One region of the Pseudoduganella rhizocola genome, then DNA from elsewhere that is predicted to be linked to it. Evidence: predicted binding sites of a transcription regulator. Region 1 holds the regulator's gene; the other holds the start of a gene.
What was found. The regulator sigma-54, encoded in region 1, starts transcription at its own class of promoters, with help from an activator protein. The targets are predictions, from matches to a motif close to TGGCANGNAANCTGCTTT.

Region 1 (9,616 bases):
TCACACCCAGCCTCGGCACCGACTTTGTCGAACACATGGCATCGATCATTGCGATCTGCCTCGAGAACGTCATCAGCAACGAAATGCTGAAGTACATCGGGCTGACCGATTCGCTGACCGGCGTGTATAACCGCCGCTACATCGACCGCCGCCTGCTGGAAGAGATCTCGCGCGCACGCCGCCAGAACTACCAGATCTCCTTCATGTACATCGACATCGACCACTTCAAGCGCGTCAACGATACAGTGGGCCACCAGGGCGGCGACGAGGTGCTGCGCGAAGTCGCCAACCGCATCAAGGCCGAACTGCGCCTGTCGGATGCGCTGGCGCGCTTCGGCGGCGAGGAATTCGTGGTGCTGCTGATCGACGCCGACCTCGACGCGGCGATGTTCGTCGCGGAGCGCATCCGCGCCGGCATCGAGGCCAGCCTGATCGAACTTTCGCACGGCCTCAAGGTGTCGATCACCGCTTCGCTCGGCGTCGCCAGCCTGGCCTGCACGGTGGACGCCAGCCCCGAGGAAACCGCGCTGGAACTGATCGCCCATGCGGACGAGGCCCTGTACCAGGCGAAAGAGGGCGGCCGCAACCGCGTGGTGCGTTACGTTCCGCAGTAAGCCGCTTACAAATCTACTGAAGTTTTTTCCAGCCGCCTTGGGATAATCGCCAGCTTGCGAATATCCCGAGGACCGCCATGAAGCTCCATCACCTGTTTTCCGCCTTGCTGCTTGCCGCCTGCGTCGCCGCTACCCCGGCCCACGCTGCCGACGATGCCTCCAACTTCCTGCTCACTCCCGCGCTGATGAACAAGATGAAGGCCATCGATGCCGAGGTCAAGAAACAGAAGGGCGGCAAGGAAGACGACGATGAGGATGCGGTGAATCCCGAAACGGTGGCCGACCTGGCGCGCGAATTCGAGAAGGACAAGGTGGCAAAGGCCGTGCTGGCGAAGCACGGCGTGAGCAGCCGCGAAATGGCGTCCGCCACCTTCGCCCTGATGCATGCCGGCATGTATGTGATGTTCGAGCAGTCGATGGACAAGAAAAAGGCAGCCCAGCTGCTGGCCGGCTACACCAAGGCGCAGCAGGCCAATGTGGCGCTGGTGCGCTCGATGAACGCAAAAAAGTAACTCAGGCCAGCAGCTGGTGTTCGGCGCGCGCCACGGCGGGCGCGCTGCCACGCAGCACCACGACGTCGCCCGATTCAAGGATGGTGGAGGAGTCCACCGGCAGCCGCACCTTGCCGCGCCGGATGGTGGTGACTTCGGCGCCCGCGCTTTCGAGATCGACTTCGCTAAGCGGCCGGCCCACGCACCAGGCGCCGCCGGCCAGCGTGACGGAGTGCAGGCGGACCAGCTCCGCCTCGTCGCCGCTGTCGCTGGCGCCGTGGAAGAAGCCGCGCAGCGAGGCATAGCGTTCTTCCCGCGCTGCCTGCACACGGTGCACCACGCGCCGCAGCGGCACGCCCAGCATCACCAGCGCGTGCGAGGCGAGCATCAGGCTGCCCTCCATCAGTTCCGGCACCACTTCCGCGGCCCCGGCTTCCTTCAGCCGGTCGAGGTCCGTGTCGTCGTGGCTGCGCACAATCACCGGCAGGGTCGGCGCCAGTTCGTGCACCAGGTGCAGCACCTTCAGCGCGGAAGGCGTGCTGGCATAGGTGATGACTACGGCGCTGGCGCGGTAGATACCCGCCGCCACCAGGCTTTCACGCCGCGCCGCGTCGCCATAGGACACGTTGGCGCCCGCTGCCTGCGCCTCCTGTACCCGCGTGGGATCGAGGTCGAGCGCATGGTATTCGATGTCTTCTTCCTGCAGCAGGCGCGCGAGGTTCTGCCCGCTGCGGCCGAACCCTGCCACGATCACGTGCTTCTTGGTGGACATGGTGCGCGCTGCAATCTTGGTCAGCGTCAGCGACTGCATCATCCATTCGTTGGCGGAGAACTTGAGCACCAGCTTGTCCGAATGCTCGATGAGGAAGGGCGCCAGCAGCATCGACAGCACCATCGAAGCCAGCACCACCTGGATCACGAACGGGTCCACCAGCTGCACGCCGCCCACCACGTTCAGCAGCACGAAGCCGAATTCGCCCGCCTGCGCCAGCGCCAGGCCGGTGCGCATCGAGGTGCCGTCCGAGGAGCCGAACAGCTTGGCCAGTCCGGCAATCAGCGCAAACTTGAGCAGCACCGGGCCGGCCAGCAGGATCAGCACCAGCCACCAGTTTTCGAACACCACCCGCACATTCAGCAGCATGCCCACGGTGATGAAGAACAGGCCGAGCAGCACGTCGCGGAAAGGTTTGATGTCTTCTTCCACCTGGTGCTTGTATTCGGTCTCGGAGATCAGCATGCCCGCCACGAAGGCACCCAGGGCCAGCGACAGGCCGGCGCGCTCGGTAATCCAGGCCGCGCCCAGCGTCACCAGCAGCAGGTTGAGCATGAACAGCTCCTGCGAGCGGCGCTTGACGACGATGGTGAACCAGCTGCGCATCAGCTTCTGGCCGATAAAGAGCAGCAGCACCAGCACGATCACGGCCTTGCCGCCGGCCCAGGCCAGGGTTTCCACCAGGTTGTCAGGATTGCGCGCCAGCGCGGGAATCAGGATCAGCAGAGGCACCACGGCCAGGTCCTGGAACAGCAGGATGCCGATGATCTTGCGCCCATGGTCGCTTTCCAGCTCCAGGCGCTCGGTCAGCATCTTCACCACGATGGCGGTGGAGGACATGGCCAGCGCGCCGCCCAGCGCGAAGGAAGCCTGCCAGCTCAGGTGGATGGAGGGCGGCAGCGCCGCGGCAATGAGCCAGCCGAACAGCATGGTGGACGCAATCGTCATGCCTACCTGCGCCATGCCCAGCCCGAACACGATGCTGCGCATGGCCATCAGCTTGGGCAGCGAGAATTCAAGGCCGATGGAAAACATCAGGAACACCACGCCGAATTCGGCCAGGGTGTGGGTGGCGTGGCTTTCTTCGGCCAGGCCCAGGGCGTGGGGGCCGATCAGGATGCCGACCGCCAGGTAGCCCAGCATCGGAGGCAGGTGCAGCATGCGGAAGGCGACAACGCCCAGCACGGCACTACCCAGTAAAAGGAGTGTCAGTTCAAGTGGCGAAAACATTGATCTGGGTCTATCCCTGGCTCTAGTCGAGTTGGTTTCAGGTCGTTTATAACATCTGGCAAGTTTTTTGCTTTACCAATTCGGCTATACTTTCGGCATGAGTGTAACCCATGAAAAAACAATGCTGAAAGATTTTGATGCCACAACCGCAACACGCGCCCTGCAACTGGCGCGCGAGGCCCTGCAGATCGAGGCCGACGCGCTGACCGAGCTGCACGCGCGCCTTGCCACGGACGAGAGCGTCGGCAAGGCCGTCACGCTGTTGCTCAATTGCAAGGGCCGCGTCGTGGTGTCCGGCATTGGCAAGTCCGGCCATATCGGCCGCAAGATCGCCGCCACGCTGGCTTCGACCGGCACGCCGGCCCTGTTCGTGCATCCGGCCGAAGCGGCGCACGGCGACCTGGGCATGGTCACGCCGGAAGACGCCTTCATTGCGATTTCCTATTCCGGCGAGAGTTCGGAGCTGATGGCCATCCTCCCGGTGGTCAAGCGCATGGGCGGCCTGGTGATTTCCATGACCGGCAACGACAATTCGAGCCTGGCGCGCCTGGCGGACGTGCACCTGAACGTGTCCGTGGCCAAGGAAGCCTGCCCGATGAACCTGGCGCCGACCGCCAGCACCACGGTTACGCTGGCGCTGGGCGACGCGATCGCCGTCGCGCTGCTGGACCTGCGCGGCTTCAAGGAAGAAGATTTTGCACGGTCGCATCCGGGCGGCGCCCTGGGCCGCCGCCTGCTGACCCATGTGCGCGACGTGATGCGCAGCGGCGACGCCGTGCCGGCCGTTACGCCGGACACCACGCTGCCGGACGCGCTGCTGGAGATTACGCAGAAGGGCATGGGCATGACCGCCGTGGTGGACGCGGAACGCCGTCCGCTGGGCGTCTTCACCGACGGCGACCTGCGCCGCCTGATTGACAAGGTGCAGGATTTCAGCAAGGTGGTGATGCGCGACGTGATGCACGCCAACCCGCGCAGCATCGGCCCGGACAAGCTGGCCGTGGACGCGGTGGCCGTGATGGAACAGCACCGCATCAACCAGATGCTGGTGGTGGACGGCGAGGGCAAGCTGGTGGGCGCCCTGCACATCCATGACCTGACCCGCGCCAAGGTGATCTGATGAGCGCCGCCTTCAACCTGGACAACGTGGCGCGCGCCGCCAAGGTCAAGCTGATGATCTTCGACGTGGACGGCGTGCTGACCGACGGCAGCCTGCATTACGGCGCCGAAGGCGAGGCGCTGAAGACCTTCAATGTGCAGGATGGCCTGGGCATCAAGCTGCTGCAGGAATCGGGCGTGCTGACGGCCATCATCAGCGCGCGCCGCTCGCCGCAGGTCACGGCCCGCGCCAGGGACCTGGGCATCGAATTCGTGCACCAGGGCGGCCATGACAAGCTCACGCCCTTCAAGGCCCTGCTGGCGCAGCTGAACCTGGCGGAAGAGCAGGTGGGCTTCATCGGCGACGACGTGGTGGACCTGCCCATCCTGAGCCGCGTGGGCTTTGCGGTGTCGGTGCCGAACGGCCGGCCGGAAGTGCACAGCCGCGTGCACCACATCACGGAGGCGGCCGGCGGCAAGGGCGCCGTGCGCGAAGTTTGCGAATTCGTGATGCGCGCGCAAAACAGCTATGACAAGATCCTGAACCAGTTCATGGCCTGAGGAAGAGCGATGCGTAACCAGAGGACAGCCCACCGCTTCCGCGTCTCTATTGCCATGGCGCTGGCGCTGCTGTTCGCGCTCGGCAGCTTCTGGCTGCTGGAGGTGATGAACCGCAGCGGCGAAGAGCTGCAGGCGGACCAGCGCCTGAATGAGCCGGACCAGATCATCGAGCGTTTCAGCCTGGTGCGCATGACGAAGGAAGGCAAGCCGAGCTACATCATTTCGGGCGACAGGCTCACGCACCGGCCGGTCGATGATTCCTCGGAGATCGAGAAGCCGGTGGTGCGCAGCCTGTCCGGTGAGACTCCGCCGATGGATATCCGCGCGAAGAGCGCGCGCATCGACGACGATAACAGCCGCGTGGTCCTGAGCGGCGATGTGCAGATAGACCGCGCCGCCTCCGCCACTTCGCAGGAATTCCGCCTGCGCACGCCGGAGCTGACCATCTTCCCGGACGAAGACCGGATGGAAACGAACAAGCCGGTGCAGTTCCGCCTGGGGAATGCAACGGCGACCGCCAACGGCATGCGCGCCAACAATGCCACGAGCCAGCTGCAGCTGTCCGGCCGCGGCACCATGGTGCTGCCGCCGAAGGCGCGTTGAGCAAAACGAATGGAACAAACCATGAAAAAAACACTTCTTGCTGCAGCCCTGATGCTGGGCGCCCTGGGATTCGCCAGCGCCGAAAAGGCAGACTCCTACAAGCCGACTGAAATCAAGTACGGCACGCTGGACGCCGACGACGTGCGCCAGATCTACACCTTTACCGATGACGTGACGCTGACGCGCGGCACGCTTCTGATGAAGGCCGAGAAGGCAGTCGTCACCTACACGCCGGACGGCTACCAGCTGGCCACGCTGACCGCCGGCGGCGGCAAGCGCGTGAGCTTCCGCCAGAAGCGCGACGGTCCCGGCGACCAGTGGATCGAGGGCGAGGCCGACCGCATCGAATACGACGAGAAGTCCGAACTCGTGAAGATGTATTCGCGCGCCAAGGTGCGCCGCCTGGAAGGCAGCAAGCCGAGCGACGAAGTGCAGGGCGAGTTCATCTCCTACGACAGCCGCCGCGAGTTCTTCAGCGTGCGCAATACGAGTACGGGCGACAGCAAAACCGGCGGCGGCCGCGGCACCATGGTGCTGCAGCCGAAACGCACCGAGCCAGCGGCGGGGAAATAAGCATGGAAGCACAAAGCTGCGGCAGCACCCTCATCGTTCGCGGACTGCAGAAGAGCTACGGCAAGCGCCAGGTGGTGCATGACGTGTCGCTGCAGGTGGAATGCGGCGAAGTGGTCGGCCTGCTGGGCCCCAACGGCGCCGGCAAGACCACTTCCTTCTACATGATCGTGGGCCTGGTGCCGTCCGATGCGGGCACCATCGATATCAGCGGCACCGATATCTCCAGCCTGCCTATCCACAAGCGCGCCACCATGGGCCTGTCCTACCTGCCACAGGAGGCGTCGGTGTTCCGCAAGCTGACGGTGGAGGAGAATATCCGCGCCGTGCTGGAGATCCAGAAGGTCAACGGCAAGCCGCTGACGAAGGCGGAGATCGACGAGCGCCTGAACACCCTGCTGGCCGACCTGCAGATCGAGAAGCTGCGCGAGAACCAGGCGCTGTCGCTGTCCGGCGGCGAGCGCCGCCGCGTGGAGATTGCGCGCGCGCTGGCCACCAATCCGCGCTTCGTGCTGCTGGACGAGCCCTTTGCCGGCGTGGACCCGATTGCCGTGATCGAGATCCAGCGCATCGTGCGCTTCCTCAAGGAGCGCGGCATCGGCGTGCTGATCACCGACCACAATGTGCGCGAAACGCTGGGCATCTGCGACCGCGCCTACATCATCAACCAGGGCAGCGTGCTGGCCTCCGGCCGTCCCGACGACATCATCGCCGACGAATCGGTGCGCCGCGTCTACCTCGGCGAGCACTTCCGCATGTAAGCCATGAAACAGTCCCTGCAACTGCGAACCTCGCAGCACCTCGCGCTGACACCCCAGCTGCAGCAGTCCATCCGGCTGCTGCAGCTGTCGACGCTGGAACTGCACCAGGAGCTCGAACAGCTGCTGACTGAGAACCCGCTGCTGGAACGGCTGGACGATCCGCTGGACCGCTCCGTGCGCCTGCTGGCGGATGGCGCCATCGGCCAGGCGGCGCCCACGGCCACTGCTGCCGAAGGCCCGGCCAACGAGAACACGCCGCCGGCCGATGCCGCGCCTTCCGAGCCGGAACAGTATGAAGGCGAGGGCATCGCGGAAAGCGACGGCGACTGGTCCGACGCGGGCCGGTCGAAAGCGCCGGACGACGAAGATGCGCGTCCCCAGCTGGAAGCCGGCCACCACAGCCTGCGCGAGCACCTGATGGAACAGATGCGGGTGACGGTGCTGGAACCGCGCGACCGCGCGCTGATGGAATTGATCATCGACGCGCTCGACGAAAACGGCTACCTGGAAGAGAGCCTGGAAGAGATCCACGCGCGCCTGCCGGAAGAACTCGATATCGAAATCGAGGAGCTGCAAACCTCGCTCACGCTGCTGCAAAGCTTCGACCCCGTCGGCGTGGGCGCACGCAATGCATCGGAGTGCCTGGCGCTGCAGATCAAGCGCATGCCCGGCGTCCCTCTGGTCACTCGCCGCATGGCCCTGTGCATCGTGGAGAAGCACCTGGCCTGGTTCGCCCAGCGCGACTTCAACAAGCTGAAAAAAGCGCTGGACTGCGACGACGAAGACCTGCGCGAGGCGCAGGCCGTGATCCGCCGCTGCAACCCGCATCCGGGCGCTGCCTTCTCTGCCGATGCGAGCGACTATGTGGTGCCCGACGTGGTGGTGAAAAAAGGCCGCAACGGCTGGGTCGTTACGCTGAACAACGACGTGATGCCGCGCCTGCGCGTGAACGCGCTGTATGCCAGCCTGCTCAAGCAGGGCAAGGGCGAATCGCAGATGAACGCGCAGCTGCAGGAAGCAAAGTGGCTGATCAAAAATATGCGCCAACGTTTCGACACAATTTTGCGCGTTGCACAAGCGATCGTTGAGCGGCAGAAGAATTTTTTCTCGCATGGCGCGGTTGCCATGAGACCCCTTGTGTTGCGCGAAATTGCTGATACACTGGGTTTACACGAGAGTACTATTTCTCGCGTAACAACTCAGAAATACATGCTCACCCCACATGGGATGTTTGAGTTGAAATATTTCTTTGGTAGCCACGTCGCGACTGAAGCTGGGGGTGAAGCTTCCTCGACTGCGATCCGTGCGCTGATTGTGCAATTCACAGGAGCAGAAGACCCGAAAAACCCTTTATCCGACAGTAAGATTGCGGACATGCTGGGAGAACAGGGCATGGTGATTGCGCGACGTACTGTTGCCAAGTATCGCGAAGCCCTCAAAATCCCTCCAGTCAGTCTCCGCAAGTCCTTGTAGTGAATGGGCTCGTCTGAGCTTTACCGAGCGTCAAGAGCCTGTTGAGTTACATCATCTTTTAGGAGTGTGTATGAATCTCACCATCAGTGGACATCATCTCGAAGTGACCCCCGCGATTCGCGAATACGTCCAGAACAAGCTGGAGCGCGTGAGACGCCATTTCGATCAAGTGATCGACATTGCTGTCATCCTGAGTGTAGATAACCTCACCGAGAAAGAGAAAAGGCAAAAAGCTGAAATCAACCTGCGCATGTCGGGCAAGACGGTGTACGTCGAAAGCCTCGCGCAAGACCTGTATGCCGCGATCGACACCCTGATCGACAAACTGGACCGGCAGGTCATGAAGTACAAAGACAAAGTCCAGAACCACAACCACGATGCAATCAAGCATCGCGCCGAGGTCTTCGAATCTCCGGCCAGCGCCGCATAAAAGAGCGGCCTCACCAAAACAAGGGCGCATCCGGCGCCCTTTTTTGCGCCCCTATTCCGCCACCGCCGCCGCAATCGTGTCCCGCAGCCACTTGTGCGCGGGATCGCGGTGCACGCGTTCATGCCACAGCATGGCCATTTCGTAGCCCTGCACGGCTACCGGCGCCTCCAGCTGCTGCAGTTCGGGCGCATCGCGCAGCAGGCGCGAAGGCAGCATGGCCACCAGGTCGGTGGAGGCCAGCGCCGAGCGCAGGAAGAGGAAATGCGGCACCGACAGCACCACGCGGCGCGCGGCGCCCGCCGCCGCCAGCGCTTCGTCCGTGACGCCGGTAAAACTGCCGCCGCCCGGCGACACAATCGCGTGCTCCAGCGCGCAGAACTGCTCCAGCGTGGGGCGGCGTTTCAGTTTGGGATGCCCCTTGCGCGCCACCAGCACATAGCGTTCGGTGAACAGGGCACGGCGGCGCAGGCTGGGCGGCGCATCGGCGCTTGTCTGCAATGCAAGATCGATCTCCCCTTGTTCCGCCTGGCGCGCTAGACGGCTGAGCACGGCAGGCACGACGGCCAGCCGCGCGCCGGGCGCCGCCGCCCGCAGCCGGGGCAGGGCGGGCAGCAGGATGGCCGACTCGCCATAATCGGCCGCCGCGATGCGCCAGGTATTGCTTGCGCCGGCGGGATCGAAGCTGCCGGCCGGGCCCAGCGCCTGTTCCAGCGCCTGCAGGGCCAGGCGCAGCGGCTCGCGCAGCTCTTCCGCCCGCGCCGTGGGCTGCATGCCGCGCGGACCCGGCAGCAGCAGCGGGTCGCTGAAGATATCGCGCAGCTTGGCCAGGTGCACGCTGACCGAGGGCTGGGACAGGTGCAGGCGCTGGGCCGCGCGCGTTACGTTGTGCTCGCTCAGCAGCACGTCCAGCGTGAGCAGCAGATTGAGGTCGATCTGCCGGAGATTAATCATGCTAATACCTGCAATATTGGGAATTCATTTCCAATATACCTCAGGAATCCATAAGCTGGCTT
Region 2 (9,616 bases), on a different contig from region 1:
CATGTCGCCGATTTCGTCGAGGAACAGCGTGCCGTTCTCGGCCTGCTCGAAACGGCCGCGCCGCGTGGCCTGGGCGCCGGTGAAGGCGCCGCGCTCATGGCCGAACAGCTCGGACTCCAGCAGGTCCTTGGGAATCGCCGCCGTGTTCAGCGCGATGAAGGGCTGGGCGGCGCGCGGGCTGTGCTTGTGCAGGGCGCGCGCCACCAGCTCCTTGCCGGTGCCCGACTCGCCCGTGATCAGCACCGTGACATTCGACTGCGACAGGCGGCCAATGGCGCGGAACACCTCCTGCATGGCGGGCGCCTGGCCCAGGATTTCCGGGGTTTCGGCCGGCCCCGATTCCACGCTGGCTTCGCGCAGGCTCTCGTCCAGCGCGCGCCGGATCAGCTCCACGGCCTTGTCGATATCGAAGGGCTTGGCCAGGTATTCGAAGGCCCCGCCCTGGAAGGCGGCCACGGCCGAATCGAGGTCGGAGAAGGCGGTGATGATAATGACCGGCAGGCCGGGATGGCGTTGCTTGACCAGCTGCAGCAGGTCGAGGCCGGAATCGCCCGGCATGCGGATGTCGGAGACGAGCACCTGCGGCGTCTCGTGCTCCAGCGCGGCGATCGCGTCGCGCGCATTGGCAAAACTGCGGGTGGCGAGGTTTTCCCGCGCTAATGCTTTTTCCAGTACCCAGCGGATCGATTCATCGTCGTCAACTATCCAGATTGGCTTCATGTGTTGTGTGGTTCCGCAATATGGATCTTTAATCAGGGATAGCGGCCGGCGCGGCACCCGCTTATGGCAGGGGCAGCAGGATCCGGAAGTCCGTGTATCCAGGCCGGCTTTCGCATTCGATGACGCCCAGGTGCTGGTGCACGAAGGTCTGCGCCAAAGTCAGGCCGAGGCCGCTGCCTCCTTCCCGCCCGGATACCAGCGGATAGAAGATGCGGTCGCGGATCTGCGGCGAAATGCCCGGTCCATTGTCGATGATATGCAAATCTAATGCCAGGTTGTAACGGACCTTCGCCAGCGTGACCTGGCGCGCGACCCGTGTCTTGAACGTGATCTGCGCATCGCCCGCTTCGATGCGCCCGGCCAGCGCCTGCGCCGCGTTGTGCGCGATGTTCAGCACGGTCTGGATCAGCTGTTCCTTGTCGCCGCGGAACTCGGGCAGCGAGGCGTCGTAATCGCGCAGGATGGCCAGGCCGCTGGGGAATTCGGCCATCATCAGGCTGCGCACGCGCTCCAGCACTTCGTGGATATTCACATCGCCCACGATATGCGGGCGGCGGTGCGGCGCCAGCAGGCGGTCCACCAGCGTCTGCAGGCGGTCCGCCTCCTTGATGATGACCTGGGTGTACTCGCGCAGCTGGCCCAGGTGCAGCGGCGGCAGCTCCATTTCCAGCAGCTGGGCCGCGCCGCGGATGCCGCCCAGCGGATTCTTGATTTCATGCGCCAGGTTGCGGATCAGCTCCTTGTTCACCTGGCTCTGGTCCAGCAGGCGCTCCTCGCGGTCCAGCTTCATCTGCTGCACCGTTTCGCGCAGCTCGACCAGCACGCCGCCGGGAGGCTCGTCCAGCGCGCTGACGATGGTGTGCACCTGCAGCGCATCGCGCCCCAGCCGCTCCAGCGTCAGTTCCTGGCGCAGGTCGGAGAACTGGTGGGCGCGGGCCTGGGCCGTGATGTTGTCCAGCTCGGCCGCATTGATGAACAGGTCGCCCAGCGTCTGGCGCGACATGGCCTTCAGCGAGCTTTCCAGCAGGTTCTCGGCCGCCGCGTTGGCGTAAACGATATGGTTGCTGCCGTCGATCAGCAGCACGGCGGAGGCCAGCAGGTCCAGCCCGGCCATGGACGGCAGGCGCGGCTCCGCAAAATTGCTCACTCTGGTCATCGTATGTTTGCGATTTCCCTGCGCAGGGCTTCCACATTCTTCTCCGAGCGGGAGATGCTGTCGCGCAGCGTGGCCACGCGCTCCTGGTACTTGGCGTAGTTGCGTTCATCGCCGCGCCGTTCCGGCTCGCCGTTATTGAACTCCACCTTCAGTTCCGCCAGCTTCTTCATCTCTGCGTTCAGCTCCTCGGTGAGGATGGCGCGCCGGTCCGCATCGCGCGCCTTCTGCTCGGCGTTATCGATGCGCGGGAACTGCGACGCGGCGGCCGGCACCTGCGGCCTGGCCTTCGGCGGCGCACTGCGCGCAGCCGGCGCCGCGATCGCGCCCGGCACATCCAGCAGTACACAGTGGCTGCCCTTGCGGCTGTCCGTGTACTCCTTGTGCCCGTTGGCATCCACACAACGATAGATCTGCGCCTGGGCCGAACCGGCCGCCAGCGCCAGTACAAGAATGCGTTTTTTCATGCCCCGACTATACAACATTCGAAAAAAAACGCGAGGAAAGCACTGGCTCGCCTCGCGCCGTTTTGCGCCGGCTCGGGAACCGGCTGCACCGCTCTTACAGCGAGTAGTACATGTCGAACTCAACCGGATGCGTGGTCATGCGCATGCGGGTGACTTCGCTCATCTTCAGCTCGATGTAGGCGTCGATCATGGTGTCGGTGAACACGCCGCCGCGGGTCAGGAACTCGCGGTCCTTGTTCAGCGCATCCAGGGCCTCTTCCAGCGAAGCGCAGACGGTCGGGATCAGCGCGTCTTCTTCCGGCGGCAGGTGGTACAGGTCTTTCGACGCGGCTTCGCCCGGGTGGATCTTGTTCTGCACGCCGTCCAGGCCGGCCATCATCAGCGCGGCGAAGCACAGGTATGGGTTGGCCAGCGGGTCCGGGAAGCGGGTTTCGATACGGCGGCCTTTGGGATTGGCCACGTGCGGAATACGGATCGAAGCGGAACGGTTACGGGCCGAGTACGCCAGTTTCACCGGTGCTTCGAAGCCTGGCACCAGGCGCTTGTAGGAGTTGGTGCCGGGGTTGGTGATCGCGTTCAGGGCCTTGGCGTGCTTGATGATGCCGCCGATGTAGTACAGCGCGAAGTCGGACAGGCCGGCATAGCCGTCGCCGGCGAACAGGTTCTTGCCGTCTTTCCAGATCGACTGGTGCACGTGCATGCCCGAGCCGTTGTCGCCAACGATAGGCTTCGGCATGAAGGTAGCGGTTTTGCCGTAGCTGTGCGCCACGTTCCACACAATGTATTTCAGGTTCTGGGTCCAGTCGGCGCGCTCGACCAGGGTCGAGAACTTGGTGCCGATTTCGTTCTGGCCGGCGCCCGCCACTTCGTGGTGGTGCACTTCAACCGGGATGCCCATCGATTCGAGGATCAGGCACATTTCCGAGCGCATGTCCTGGAAGGAATCGACTGGAGGCACAGGGAAGTAGCCGCCCTTGACGGTTGGACGATGGCCGCTGTTGCCGCCTTCGATGTCCTTGTCGGTCGACCAGGAAGCTTCGTCGGAGTCGATCTTGACCATGGCGCCGGACATGTCGATCTTCCACTTCACGGAGTCGAAGATGAAGAATTCCGGCTCCGGGCCGAAGTAGGCGGTGTCGCCCAGGCCGGAGGATTTGAGGTAGGCTTCGGCGCGCTTGGCGATGGAGCGCGGATCGCGGTCGTAACCCTTGCCGTCCGACGGTTCGATCACGTCGCACTGCATGAACAGGGTGGTCTCTTCCATGAACGGGTCGATGTTCGCGGTGTTCGGATCAGGGATCAGCAGCATGTCGGACGCTTCGATGCCCTTCCAGCCAGCGATCGAGGAGCCGTCGAAGGCGTGGCCGGACTCGAACTTGTCGATGTCAAAAGCGGACACAGGCACGGTAACGTGCTGTTCTTTACCACGGGTATCGGCAAAACGGAAATCAACGAATTTGACTTCGTTATCTTTTACCATCTTCAGAACTTCTTCGGCGGTCATTGCCATGCATATCTCCTAAGTGAAAAGGGCTGCCGCACCGGAATGCGGCAAAAACTCGCGGATTGAGTAAGCAGGTTCCATGCCAGCGGGCATCGGAGCTAAAATCCTTTGGGCAAAGCCCGCGCACCACGATTGCACATGCACTCATTTAGTGCAATCTCATCCATTTGCACTGAAATGGTGAAAATGCATCACACTGGTGCGCCGCGGTGCGCGACCATCATAAACGAAGACGAAAGCGGAAAACATGGCGACCCCGGAACAAATTCTCGAACGCGCCCGCACGCGCGACACCACCCTGCCCTATGCCGGCGCGGTGACACCGGACGAGGCGTACCAGCTGTTGAAGTCCGATCCCGCCATCAAGCTGGTGGACGTGCGCACCAATGCGGAGCGCGACTGGGTGGGCCGCGTGACAATTCCGGAAGCCCAGCATGCCGCCGTGCAATGGAGCACCTGGCCGGGCGGCGCCCCCAATCCCGATTTCCTGGCCCAGCTGGCGGCCGTGGCGGGCAAGGACGAGGTGCTGCTCTTCCTGTGCCGTTCCGGCGTGCGCTCGCGCCACTCGGCGAAACTGGCGACGGAACACGGCTACACGTGCTGCTACGACATCCTGGAAGGGTTCGAAGGCGACAAGGACAGCGCGGGCCACCGCAAGACGGTGGGCGGCTGGTGCAAGGCCGGCCTGCCCTGGCTGGGCGCCTGATTCAGTCGGGGGCCCACAGGGCCAGGTATTGGTCCGAGCGGTTCAGCAGGTCGCGCTCCATCTCCCGCAGGCGGCCGGGCGGCGGCTGCGCATGGCGGCTGAAGCCGCTATAGCCGAGGCCGAGGCGGCCGCCCGGCACCGCATAGCCGGCGAATTCCAGGATGGTCGGCAGCAGGTCGAAATGCAGCAGCTGGCCGCGCACCGGCGCCGGCGCATCGCGCGCAATGAAGCGGTTGAAGATGGCGCGGCGCGGCAGCGATTCCAGCTGCGCCGACAGCGGGTTCTTGCGCGCGAGGTGGTCGCCCATGATCACGATATTGGTGTTCTCCAGGTAGCCCTGCTCGCGCGCGAAGCGCACGAAGTCCGCCACCTCGGCCGCCGTGCAGGACACAATGCCCTCGAAGCCCGCCGCATAGCCGGCCCGCGCGCAATGCGCGGACCGGGGGCCGCCCGGCTCGTGGGTATCCACTGTCAGCAGCGACAGGTTGAAGCGCTGCTTCGAGGCCGCCAGCTGGCGCAGCTTTGCCCGCGCCTCGCGGAACAGGTCGGCGTCGTACAGGCCCCAGCCGTTCATGGCGCTTTCGCTGGCGCCGCGCCGCAGCCACTCGTCCTTGCCGTAGACTTCATGGTAGTGGTGCTGGCGCAGGAATTTGTCCTTGCCCGCGAAGCGCGCCGACGCACCGCCCATGAACACATTGCGGTAGCCGCGCTGCGCCAGCAGGTCGGGCAGGCAGACAGCCTTGCCCAGGAAGGAATCCATCATCTGCCCCTGCGTATTGCCGTCGAAAATTGTGACCCGCTCCAGCGGCACCCCGCACTGCGTAGCGACCAGGGCGGCAATGGTCCAGCCGGTGCCGGGCGCCTGCTCGTACGCGGCAAAGCTGGCGCCGTGCAGGCCGGTGAGCGGCGCAATCAGGTCGCGGCCGAAGGCAGCGCGGTCGGCATAGCCCGTTTCCAGGCTCTCCACATAAATGAGGATCAGGTTCTTCGCCTCCCTTTCGGCCAGCTGGACCGAGCCCGGCTGCACATAGTTCGCGCCGAAGTAATCCGGCCCGAAATTGGCGCCCACATATTTCAGGGCCGAGACATCCCACAGCCAGAAGCCGGCGGCGGCGGCCAGCAGCACATTGGGCAGCTGCCGGTAGAGACGGCACAGCGCCGGCCGCCATGCGCGCGGCTGCCGCAGCAGCGCGCCCAGCAGGCGGCGCTCGGCGGCAAGCAGCAGTGCCAGGAAAATGCAGGGCGCCAGCACGCACCAGCGGACAAAGCGCCTGGTAAAAACGGGATCGGAGCTGCGGACGATATCGACGCCGAAGTTCAGGTGATAGGCGATCTGGTTGACATCCAGCTGGCCGAAGTAGCGGTGGATCCAGTAGCTCAGGCAGAACAGGAAGATCGCCAGCAGGCACAGCGCACCGCGCAGGATGCGTTTGCCGGAAAAAGAAAGAGATCGTGGGCCCATGAGGGCCCATGATCTCAATCGTGTGTATCGAACAAGTTTCTAATACGCAGCTTTTTGTATCGTACTGTTGTTCACTTGTAAATCAACACTGACACCATGGGGTCTGGCCCTATGGTGTCAGTGTTCTGCCTTAGAAGGCGTAGTTGACGCGGGCGTAGACGTAGCGGCCGGAGCGGCCGAACGGCGAGTAGTTGGAGAACGGCGCGTTGCCCGTGGTGTTCTGCGCCGTGGTGTAGGCATCAGGGTACTGGTCGAACACGTTATCCGCGCCCAGCGCCAGCGACAGCTGCTTGTTCACCGCATAGCGGCCCTCCAGGTCCACCAGCACCTTGGCCGATGCCCACTGGTCCAGCGTCGCCGGCGAGGCCGGGGTCAGGATCTTGCCGTAGCGCGTGGCGCGTGCCGTCGCGCCCCAGGCGCCCATCGACCAGTTCAGGTTGGCGCTGAACTTGGTCTTCGGCGTGCCTTCTTCGAACGTCAGCACATTCACGCGGTCGAACAGGATCGGCGCCGGGCTCAGGGCTGCCAGCTGCGCCGTGGCCGGTACCTTGGTCACGTCGGTCTTGGTGTAGTTGCCCGCCAGCGTGAGATCCAGCTTGCCGGCCGTGCCCAGCGAGAACGGATGGTTGAACACCACATCCACACCATCCGTCGTGGTATCCACGCCGTTGATGAAGAAGCGGCCGCCGCCAATGCCGATGAAGCCGCGCGCCGTCAGGTAGTCGCGCACATTGGCCGCCGTCAGGTTCTCCGACAGCACGATGCGGTTGCGGATCTTGATCTTGTAGCCGTCCACCGTGAGGCTGCCGCGGCCCAGCTTCATCACCGCGCCGAAGGAGTAGTTGGTGGACTTCTCGGCTTCCAGCGGCTTCGCGCCCAGCGCAATCGCGGCCGGGTCGGCAGGCTTGAAGGTGGTGATGTCGTAAGGGATGCCGTTGATGAAGTTGGTCGACGTCGAGGTGAAGTTCTGCTGCTGCATCGATGGCGCGCGGAAGCCGTTCTGCACCGAACCACGCAGCGCGAAGTCCTTGGTGAAGTTGTAGCGGCCTGCCAGCTTGCCGGACCAGTTGTTGCCGAAGTCCGAGTAGTGCTCGCCGCGCACCGCGAAGGAGCCGAGGAAGTTCTGCGTCAGGTTCGCTTCGAAGTCGGCGAAGATACTGAGCGCGGTACGGTGGCTGTTCGATGCATCGCTCGGGCGGAAGCCCGGGAACACCTGCGACCCCGATGCGGTGGGTGCGCCGCTTGGCAGCAGCACGCCGCCATTGCGGTAGGAATCCGGCTCGCCGGCCCACAGCTTGTAGCCTTCGCGGCGCGCCTCGGCGCCCAGCGCCACGTTCAGGTCGGAGGCCAGGCCCACGTCGAACTGGCGCACGCCGGACAGGTTGAAGGTCAGCTGGTCGTAGGAGTAGCCGCCCGCATCGAAGCTGGTTTTGGACGATGGGCCGATCGAGCGGTTCAGCGTGTTCTCGATGGTGTAGGCCATCTCGTTCTTGCCGTAGCTGAGCGAGGTGTCCATGTCCCAGCCGCCCAGCATCCAGGTCACGCCTGCCGCCGCGCTGTAGTCGTCCACGTCCGGCGAGATGATGGGCAGGAAGCCGTTCGGATAGATCTGGATGGTGTTGTTGTCCTGCAGCGCGCGGCGGAAGAAGCCGCCCGATTTCGCTTCGCGCTTCTGGTAGCTGCTCCAGGCATACAGCTTCACGCCGTCGCCAAGGTTATTGCCCGCATTGACGAACAGCGTGGACTGCTTCATCTCCGGCTCGCCGTACCAGGCGTTGAAACGGTTGATGGTGGCTTCGCGCGGATCGAAGGCGCCGCTCACCAGCGGGTATTGCTGGCGCATGTCGTAGCCGCTGCGCTCCGTGTGCGCCTGGTCCTTGTATTCGGCGGCGATGGTCACATGGCCGGATTCGCCCCATGGCAGGCCTTTCCACAGGCTGACGGTGCCGGTCTGGCCGTCGGTGCGTTCGCGCGAGGTCGGGCCGGCAGCCCAGTTGGCGCCTGCCGGCGGCGGCGCCACGGCGAATTCGTATTCGGTGATGCGGGCGCCATAGCTCGCGGTCGCCTCGCCGCCGCTGCGGTCGGTGCGCAGGCGGATATTGACCACGCCCGCAATCGCGTCCGAGCCGTATTGGGCCGATGCGCCGTCGCGCAGCACTTCAATGTTCTTCACCATCGCCGTCGGGATGGTGTTCATGTCCACTGCCGCCGAACCGCGGCCGATGGTGCCGTTCAGGTTGATCAGCGAGGAGGTGTGGCGGCGCTTGGAATTCACCAGCACCAGGGTCTGGTCCGGCGCCAGGCCGCGCAAGGTGGCGGGACGGATGGTGTCGGTGCCGTCCGCCAGGCCGGGACGCGGGAAATTCAGCGATGGCAGCGCCACGGACAGCGCCTGGCTGATCTCGGGCACGCCGGTGTTCTTGATGGTGTCGGCAGAAATCACGTCCACCGGCGCCGACGTATCGAGCACGGTGCGGTTGGAAACGCGGGTGCCGGTCACCACCACGGTGGCCTGGCTGTCTTCCGTTGCCTGGGTTGGGGTTTGGGCGAATGCCGCGCCGGCGAACAGCGAAGCAATGGTGGCCGCCAGGAGGCTCTTGTTTGGTTTTCTCGTACTCTGCATTGTGGATCCCTTCGAATTATTTTTGAGGCTTGATCGAACGATGGGGCTTATTCGGTCTTGCTGCGCAAGGCCTAATTTAATGTAGTGATGAGCCTGCTCGCCTGTCAATTAATTCGGGATCGAATTTCACCAATTGGGGAAAGAAACAACATTGTTTCGTTTTACCAATAAAGTTCAGTCCGTACTACTACTTACTTGTCCGATGACTCGCTGCCGCACGAAGTTGATATGGCTGCGCAGGCCATACAGGTCGTCCGCAAAGGACAAGGGGATCGAGATCTGGTTCACGCGCTGTTCGATATCGTTCAGGCGTTCCAGCTGGGCCTTGCTGACCTCCTCGCGGCGCTCCGGCGGCGCCGCTTCCAGCGCCTGTTCCACCGCGCGCAGCTGGCCGTACCAGCGGTAGATGCGCGAGCGGATGCGCCACACATACAGGGGCGGCACCACGCGCGACAGCGGCAGGATCAGCGCGCCCAGCGCCACCACCACCACCCACATGCGGTCGAAGAAATTGGCCAGCCAGAAGTTCATGTAGCGCTGCAGGAAAGGCGGCCCGTCCTTGTAGAACTTGGCCGCTTCCGGCGCCACCGGAATCTCGCTGAAGCGCGGCGAAGGGAACTGCCCCTGCTGCTGGAACCACCCTGCCCCGCTGTGGATGCGCGCCGCCGCCTGCACGAAGAGATCGACCAGGGCCGGGTGCAGGTCTTCGCGCGCCACCAGCGTGGCGGTGGGCGCAATCAGGTGATAGTCGCGCGCCGGCAGGTCGCGGCCCAGGTCCACGATGCCGCGCGGCAGCGTCACATGCGTGAGGAAAGGCAGGCGGCGCGTATAGGCCTCGGCCTGCGCGAAATCGAACAGCGCCATGCCGGGCGTGGCCAGCAGCATCTGGATCAGCGGGTCGTCCGGCGCCGCGGCAAACACGATGCCGTCGACGCGGCCTTCGATCAGCTCGACGGTGGCCGGCGTGTTGTCCAGCTGGGA

Region 2: glnA (type I glutamate--ammonia ligase) is a predicted target of sigma-54. The motif match lies at 3,912-3,929, and genes of this name have one in related genera.

What each region holds. Positions count from the first base shown of each region.
Region 1 covers NZ_JBJQIK030000011.1:92,167-101,782, forward strand. Annotated here, with positions in the region: gene ACJRPG_RS21055 (GGDEF domain-containing protein) at 1-614, shown strand, start outside; gene ACJRPG_RS21060 (hypothetical protein) at 692-1,126, shown strand; gene ACJRPG_RS21065 (monovalent cation:proton antiporter family protein) at 1,128-3,107, opposite strand; gene ACJRPG_RS21070 (KpsF/GutQ family sugar-phosphate isomerase) at 3,205-4,227, shown strand; gene ACJRPG_RS21075 (KdsC family phosphatase) at 4,227-4,766, shown strand; gene lptC (LPS export ABC transporter periplasmic protein LptC) at 4,776-5,369, shown strand; gene lptA (lipopolysaccharide transport periplasmic protein LptA) at 5,391-5,942, shown strand; gene lptB (LPS export ABC transporter ATP-binding protein) at 5,945-6,700, shown strand; gene ACJRPG_RS21095 (RNA polymerase factor sigma-54) at 6,704-8,173, shown strand; gene hpf (ribosome hibernation-promoting factor, HPF/YfiA family) at 8,244-8,603, shown strand; gene ACJRPG_RS21105 (LysR family transcriptional regulator) at 8,655-9,554, opposite strand.
Region 2 covers NZ_JBJQIK030000007.1:5,369-14,984, forward strand. Annotated here, with positions in the region: gene ntrC (nitrogen regulation protein NR(I)) at 1-720, opposite strand, end outside; gene glnL (nitrogen regulation protein NR(II)) at 782-1,876, opposite strand; gene ACJRPG_RS16040 (DUF4124 domain-containing protein) at 1,873-2,340, opposite strand; gene glnA (type I glutamate--ammonia ligase) at 2,435-3,850, opposite strand; gene ACJRPG_RS16050 (rhodanese-like domain-containing protein) at 4,092-4,550, shown strand; gene ACJRPG_RS16055 (sulfatase-like hydrolase/transferase) at 4,552-6,012, opposite strand; gene ACJRPG_RS16060 (TonB-dependent receptor plug domain-containing protein) at 6,143-8,635, opposite strand; gene ACJRPG_RS16065 (TAXI family TRAP transporter solute-binding subunit) at 8,810-9,616, opposite strand, start outside.